Flavisolibacter tropicus: one gene and its partner. The protein of the gene in region 2 interacts with the protein of the main gene of each other region in a pairwise test. Links are inferred from orthologs where the notes say so. Each region holds a gene or a part of one and is shown on either strand. Other genes may lie near its edges.

The links.
Region 1: the proteins of rlmB (region 2) and SY85_RS02570 interact in binary tests that used the Escherichia coli proteins (3 or more experiments, as listed by UniProt). The link is inferred for Flavisolibacter tropicus from one-to-one orthologs.

What each region holds. Positions count from the first base shown.
Region 1 is NZ_CP011390.1:634,096-637,365, forward strand. What follows is about bases 184-3,118. They hold SY85_RS02570 (bifunctional ADP-dependent NAD(P)H-hydrate dehydratase/NAD(P)H-hydrate epimerase), read right to left. Parts: upstream 2,440-3,118; coding sequence 928-2,439; downstream 184-927. Other genes in these bases: SY85_RS02565 (sodium-translocating pyrophosphatase), read right to left, coding at 184-373; SY85_RS02575 (serine hydrolase domain-containing protein), read right to left, coding at 2,451-3,118. Also shown: more of SY85_RS02565, read right to left, coding at 1-183; more of SY85_RS02575, read right to left, coding at 3,119-3,270. UniProt on the Escherichia coli protein: Bifunctional enzyme that catalyzes the epimerization of the S- and R-forms of NAD(P)HX and the dehydration of the S-form of NAD(P)HX at the expense of ADP, which is converted to AMP.
Region 2 is NZ_CP011390.1:443,573-446,798, forward strand. The notes cover bases 77-2,967. They hold rlmB (23S rRNA (guanosine(2251)-2'-O)-methyltransferase RlmB), read left to right. Parts: upstream 77-1,083; coding sequence 1,084-1,851; downstream 1,852-2,967. Other genes in these bases: metK (methionine adenosyltransferase), read left to right, coding at 77-1,006; SY85_RS01835 (hydroxymethylglutaryl-CoA lyase), read left to right, coding at 2,102-2,967. In the rest of the region: more of metK, read left to right, coding at 1-76; more of SY85_RS01835, read left to right, coding at 2,968-2,983; SY85_RS01840 (GSCFA domain-containing protein), read left to right, coding at 2,985-3,226. UniProt on the Escherichia coli protein: Specifically methylates the ribose of guanosine 2251 in 23S rRNA.

The DNA of each region.
Region 1 (3,270 bases), 190 kb from region 2 along the record:
TCAGGGCTTTAGAAAGAGATGTACGGGCTGCATGTGCTGTACGTACGTTAGCTTTTGTAGCCGCACGCATACCAATATAACCTGCCAATGCACTGAAGAAAGCACCAATAATAAAGGCTACAGCAATCAACCAATGAGAATGCTCATTACGGCTGGCCATAAAACCCAACAACAAGGCAACGATCAACCCGAAATAGGTCAAGATCTTCCATTCTGCTCTCAAGAAGGCCATAGCGCCTTCAGCGATGTAAGTGGATATTTCTTTCATCCGGTCGGTACCGGCATCTTGCTTACTTACCCAAGAAAATTTCCACAAGGTGTACAAAAGTCCAATTAAACCCATGACAGGGACGAGATACACGTACGAATTCATGTGCTAAGTTTGTTTTTTTCATTCACATGGAATAGCCCGCAGACTATTTCACAACGATGTATTAGTTAAAAATTTTAACAGTCGGCAAAGATAGGGGTTGAGAGTCATTCTTTTTACCCCGTCAAAAATGCCCAATTCTTCCTATTCTATCCAGCTTTTGGTTTTGGGCCCAAAATATAAATCAAACTTTTCTTATTTCCCCAATTGTTGAGCTATATATTCTTATAGAACAGCAATTTCTATGTTAATCTAGAGCCAGGTAATCCTTTTACTTAGGAATTGCTTTACCCATCGTCGTACTTTGTTCGAGACTTCTTCGAAGCGCTTCGAAGAAGTCTCGAACAATTCTCGAAGAACTCCCGAAGCGGTCTTGACAATGAGTGCAACAAAAGGTGGAAGAATGGTGTTCTGTATTTTCTTAGAAAGAGACTTTACTGCGTAGCTAAAAGGTAAACAATTACATGGGAAGCTTTGAAGTGCTGCAATTGGTATTCTTTATATGGAGAAATCAGAAACTACATTAAACTTTTATGTACGTTTTTGCTTAGGGCTTTTTAAGCTTTTTGTAAATACCGAAATGCAAAACTCAGCGAATCAATAAGGTCCGATGCGATCATCGTTTCTTGTGTAAGATTCTGTGCATTATGATCGCCGGCAGCTCCGTGAAGATGTACTCCCAGAAGGGCTGCAGTTTCTGGTGAATAACTTTGGGCCAGTAAGGATGTTACAATACCTGTAAGTACATCTCCGCTTCCTCCTTTAGCCATGCCGGCATTCCCTGTCATATTAAAATAGGCTCTACCATTGGGTAGTGCAATCAATGTATGGTGACCTTTTAATATTATGATCACTTGTAGGGCTTGCGCATTTTGCACTGCTTTTTGAATCCGCTCCACCTCATTAGGGCTTTCTCCAAACAAGCGATCAAACTCTTTTGGATGAGGAGTTAAAATAGAATAGGAGGGAAGCTGATTCAGTAGTTCTTTATTGAGAGAAAGACAATTTAATCCATCTGCATCTACTACCAAGGGTTTACTTATTGATTGCAGCAGTGCAGCTACCGCATGCTGAGTAGCTGGGGCTGTGCCTAAGCCTGGCCCTAAACCTATTGCTGAAAATGTACTTAAATCTATAGTTGGTATGTGTGAAATTAAGCGGTCTTCGCTGTCTACTAATGCCATTGCTTCAGGTAAAGCTGTTTGCATAATAGTATATCCACAGGAAGGCATATACGTAGTAGTAAGACCACAGCCCGTGCGAGCGCAAGCTGTGGCCGCTAATACCACAGCGCCTATCTTCCCAAAACTGCCACCTATAATTAGTGCGTGTCCAAATGTACCCTTGTGTGAAAAACGATTCCGAGGCTTATATAAAGATGATACAAGTGAAAAGTCTATTGTTTCAAAGGTTGTTGGCTCAGCTTCATAAAATTCTATATTTAAGCCAATATTCAGTACTTGCACCAAACCCAGATAGGAAGCATTTTCTGCTAATAGAAGTCCTAATTTATAAGTTTGAAATGTAAGCGTGAATGTGGCTTCAATAATGGTATTCCCTTTTGATGACTGACTCAGAAAAAGTCCGCTAGGAACATCGACAGCTATAATAGTAGATCCCGATCGATTGATATGGTATACTAATTTTTGGCTTAGTCCCTCTAGCGGTTTGTTAAGCCCAGCGCCAAACAAAGCATCTATTACTACAGATGCGGGCTGAATGGGTGGAAGAGAAACACCCTCTTGTATATAGTTTATAGTTACAGGTAAATCATGTAAACGCTCCAGATTAGCTTGGAAATCATCGGAGCCTTTTTTACCAAACTCAAGAATATATACCTCTACATTCTCGCCTTGCTGTGCAAGTAACCGGGCAATAGCCAATCCATCACCGCCATTATTACCTTTTCCACAAAAGATAACAAAGTTGTAATTGGTGTATCCATGTTCCGTGAGCCAGTTTACACACTTAGTAGCTGCACGTTTCATTAACTCTAATGAAGAAATGCCTTGATGTTGAATGGTGAACGCATCCCAGCGTTTTATTTGCTCAGCAGTAAATAACTTCACCGTAGTAGGGTTTATTCTTCAGCCGGTCCCTCATGCTCATCGTAACTGCCAAACAAGTTATACATTTTACGAGTTATACCATAGATGCTACGGTTAAATTTATTCGTTAGCACAATGATTGTTACCTTCTCATCTGTTAATCGTGCAAAGCATGAGTTGAATCCATGCCAACGACCATGATGGTAAATGACCTTCTTACCATTTGGTAACATCAATAAACGCCATCCCAGTCCATAATTATGCATAGACGGTTTTTCGTTACTGTAAGGCAAAAATGCAGAGTCCATTAAAGAATTGCTTATGATGCCATTGTACCAACCCTGATCCCATTTTAATAGATCTTTTGGAGTAGAGTAGATATTCTTATCACCATAAGGGCCATCGCTAAAGTCTAACGCCCATTGCGCACCGTAGCCATCAAAGGATGGTACAGTATGTGCAGAGTCTTGTATAGTATGAACATATGTATTGGTCATACCCAATGGCTCAAAGAAGTTTTGTTTTAAAAACTCAGGGAATGTTATTCCGCTTACCTTTTCTACTATAGCGGCAAGCAGCACATAGTTGGTATTACAATAATTAAAAGCTGTATTAGGCTTAAAGGCTCGCGGGGGCTGCCAGTTTTGTAAGGTATTAATAACGTCTGCATTAGTTGCCAGTACTTTTCTATCCCAATCGCCCTTATCCATATAGTATAGATAGTTAGGCAAACCACTGCGGTGCGTAAGCAAGGATTTAATAGTTACCTCGGGATAAGGGAAGCCTGGCAGATATTGACTTACAAGAGCGTTAAGATCAATTTTATTTTGTTCTGCTAATTTTAAAACCGCT
Region 2 (3,226 bases):
GTTTGAAGCAAACTCATGCGGTATCTTATCTGCCATTCATGAGCAGTCTTCTGATATCAACCAAGGGGTAGACAAACAAAAGAAAGAAGAGCAAGGTGCTGGTGACCAAGGAATGATGTTTGGCTACGCTACTAATGAAACAGAAGATTATATGCCATTGGCTTTAGACCTAGCTCATAAAATTTTGCTTGAATTAGCGGCATTACGTCGTGAAAATAAGCAGATCAAGTACTTGCGTCCAGATGCAAAAAGCCAGGTAACTCTGGAGTACGATGACAACAATCGTCCAGTACGTATTGATGCCATTGTAGTATCTACACAGCATGATGATTTTGATACAGAAGCTAAGATGTTGGCCCAGATCAAAAAGGACATCATCAACATCCTGATCCCTCGTGTAAAGGCTAAATACAAGAAATACGCTAAGTTGTTTAACAACAACATCAAATACCATATTAACCCAACTGGTAAGTTTGTGATTGGTGGTCCTCATGGTGATACTGGCTTAACTGGCCGTAAGATCATCGTTGACACGTATGGTGGTAAAGGTGCACACGGTGGTGGTGCCTTCAGCGGAAAAGATCCTTCTAAAGTAGACCGTTCTGCGGCGTATGCTACTCGTCATATTGCAAAGAACCTGGTAGCTGCTGGTGTATGTGATGAAGCTCTGGTACAAGTATCTTACGCTATTGGTGTAGCTCAGCCTACCAGCATCAACGTAAATACCTATGGTACTTCAAAGGTAGAAATGACCGATGGCGAGATCGCTAAAATATTGGGTGGCTTGTTTGATATGCGTCCTTACTTTATTGAGCAGCGCTTGAAATTGCGTAACCCAATCTATAGCGAAACAGCTGCTTATGGCCATATGGGTCGCGCTCCTCAGGTTGTTGAAAAAACTTTCTCTACTCCAGATGGTAAGTCTATTAAGAAGAAAGTAGAGTTATTTACCTGGGAAAAATTAGATTATGTTCCAAAGGTGAAAAAAGCTTTTGGTATCAAATAAGTCCTTTTAGACTAGATGAAAGCCCTTGCCTAAAAGCAGGGGCTTTTTATTTGTCTCAGCTAAACTATTTTTGACGGGTGAAACATTTTAGACCGCAGCACAGACCGAAGAAGAGTTCCTTGATTGTAGGAAAGAAGGCGCTTATAGAAGCCATACAGTTGGGAAAGCAGATTGATCGCATCTATTTACAAAGCAATGGCTATCGTGACGTGATAGACGATGTAAAGCGTATTGCCGCACAAAACGCAATACCCATTAACTATGTGCCAGTAGAGAAGCTAAATGGATTTAATGCTGGTTCGCATGATGGTTGTATAGCGCTGGTTTCAAAGGTGCAGTATCAGGATCTTCAGCAAGTGATATCTTGGGTAGTTGAAAAAGGAGAGGTGCCGCTGTTCTTAATCTTAGACGGTATTACCGATGTGCGTAATATTGGAGGGATTGCCCGAACAGCTTTTTGTACTGGTGTACAAGCTATTATTATTCCGGATAAAGGAGTAGGAGCTTTAAATGAAGATGCTGTATTAACATCTGCTGGGGCCTTAGAGAAGATCACTATTTGCCGGGTGAATAGCTTACTAAAAGCGGTAGATGAACTGCATTTAAATGGTATAAAGGTATTAGCCAGTGAAATGACCGCCAGTACTTCTGTATTTGATGTAGACTTTAAAGAGCCGATGGCTATTATAATGGGAAGTGAAGAAAAGGGGATCTATCCGGCATTGATGAAGGCGTGTGATATAAAGTTCAAGATACCTATGGCTGGTGAGTTTGAGTCGTTAAACGTATCGGTGGCAACCGGTATGATCTTGTACGAAGCAATGAAACAACGGTTAAGTAGCTGATGTGATAATTAGCTAATGATAGCTGCGGGTAAGGGTTGATAAGTTGACAAGGAATGTCCCGCAGATAAACGCGGAGGAGGGATGATAGAGGATAGAGGGCAGTTGACAGGAAAGGATTATTGAACAAGGAACAAGGAATGATGAATAATGAGTAATGAGATAAGGAATGTTCAACGCTCAACTTTCAATGTTTAAGGGACAAGGGAAGGAATTGGAAATTAGGGATTTAGAAACGGAGGAAAAATTCGAAATGATTGATTTATCAGATAAAAGAAATCAAGGTGCGATTAGCTTTGTTGAGTGTCCGCGTGATGCCATGCAAGGCTGGAAAAGCTTTATTCCAACAGCTCAAAAGGTTGAATACCTGAATGCCTTGCTAAAAGTGGGCTTTGATACATTAGATTTTGGCTCCTTTGTTTCGCCTAAAGCCATTCCCCAAATGGCAGATACAAAAGAAGTACTTGCTCAACTAGATCTATCAGAAAGTAAAACCAAGTTGTTGGCCATTGTGGCCAATACAAGAGGGGCGGAAGAAGCCGTTAGCTTTTCACCAATTACCTATTTAGGATTTCCATTTTCCATATCTCCAACTTTTCAACAACGCAATACCAATAGCACCATTGAAGAGAGCCTGCATCGCGTAGAAGAGATACAGAATCTATGTGTGCGTCATAATAAGCAATTGGTCATCTACCTAAGTATGGGCTTTGGCAATCCATATGGTGATGAATACAATGAGGCCATACTTTTGAAATGGGCTGATGAAATGGTCAAGCGCAATATTCAGATCCTTTCATTGGCAGATACGGTAGGTGTGGCCACACCAGAACAAATTACGCATGCCTTACAAACACTTATACCGCAATACCCGCAAGCCACTATAGGAGTACATCTTCACTCGACGGCTCATAATTGGGAAGATAAATTGGCGGCGGCTTACGAAGCTGGTTGTAACCGATTCGATGGTGCATTAAAAGGAATAGGTGGCTGCCCTATGGCAAAGGATGATTTAGTGGGAAACATGACAACCGAATGGATGCTGGATTATTTTGAAAAGAAAGGCGATCCCTTGTTTATCAATAAAGAAGCGTTGCAGCATAGTCTTTTATTAGCAAATGAAATCTTTGTGTAGTATGGCTTTTATGATCAATATTGATTTACCCAAACCCGATCGATTAATAGAGCATCAGCATCACTTGCTGTCCATAGGCTCTTGCTTTACGGAGCATATTGGGAATGCGTTGAAAGAAATGAAGTTTCGGGTGCTGCAGAATCCAAATGGAATTCTATTTGATCCGTTGGCTGTTTGTAATAGCCTGATCTCCTATATTGACAATAAAGTCTACACAAAAGAAGACTTGTTTTACTTAAATGA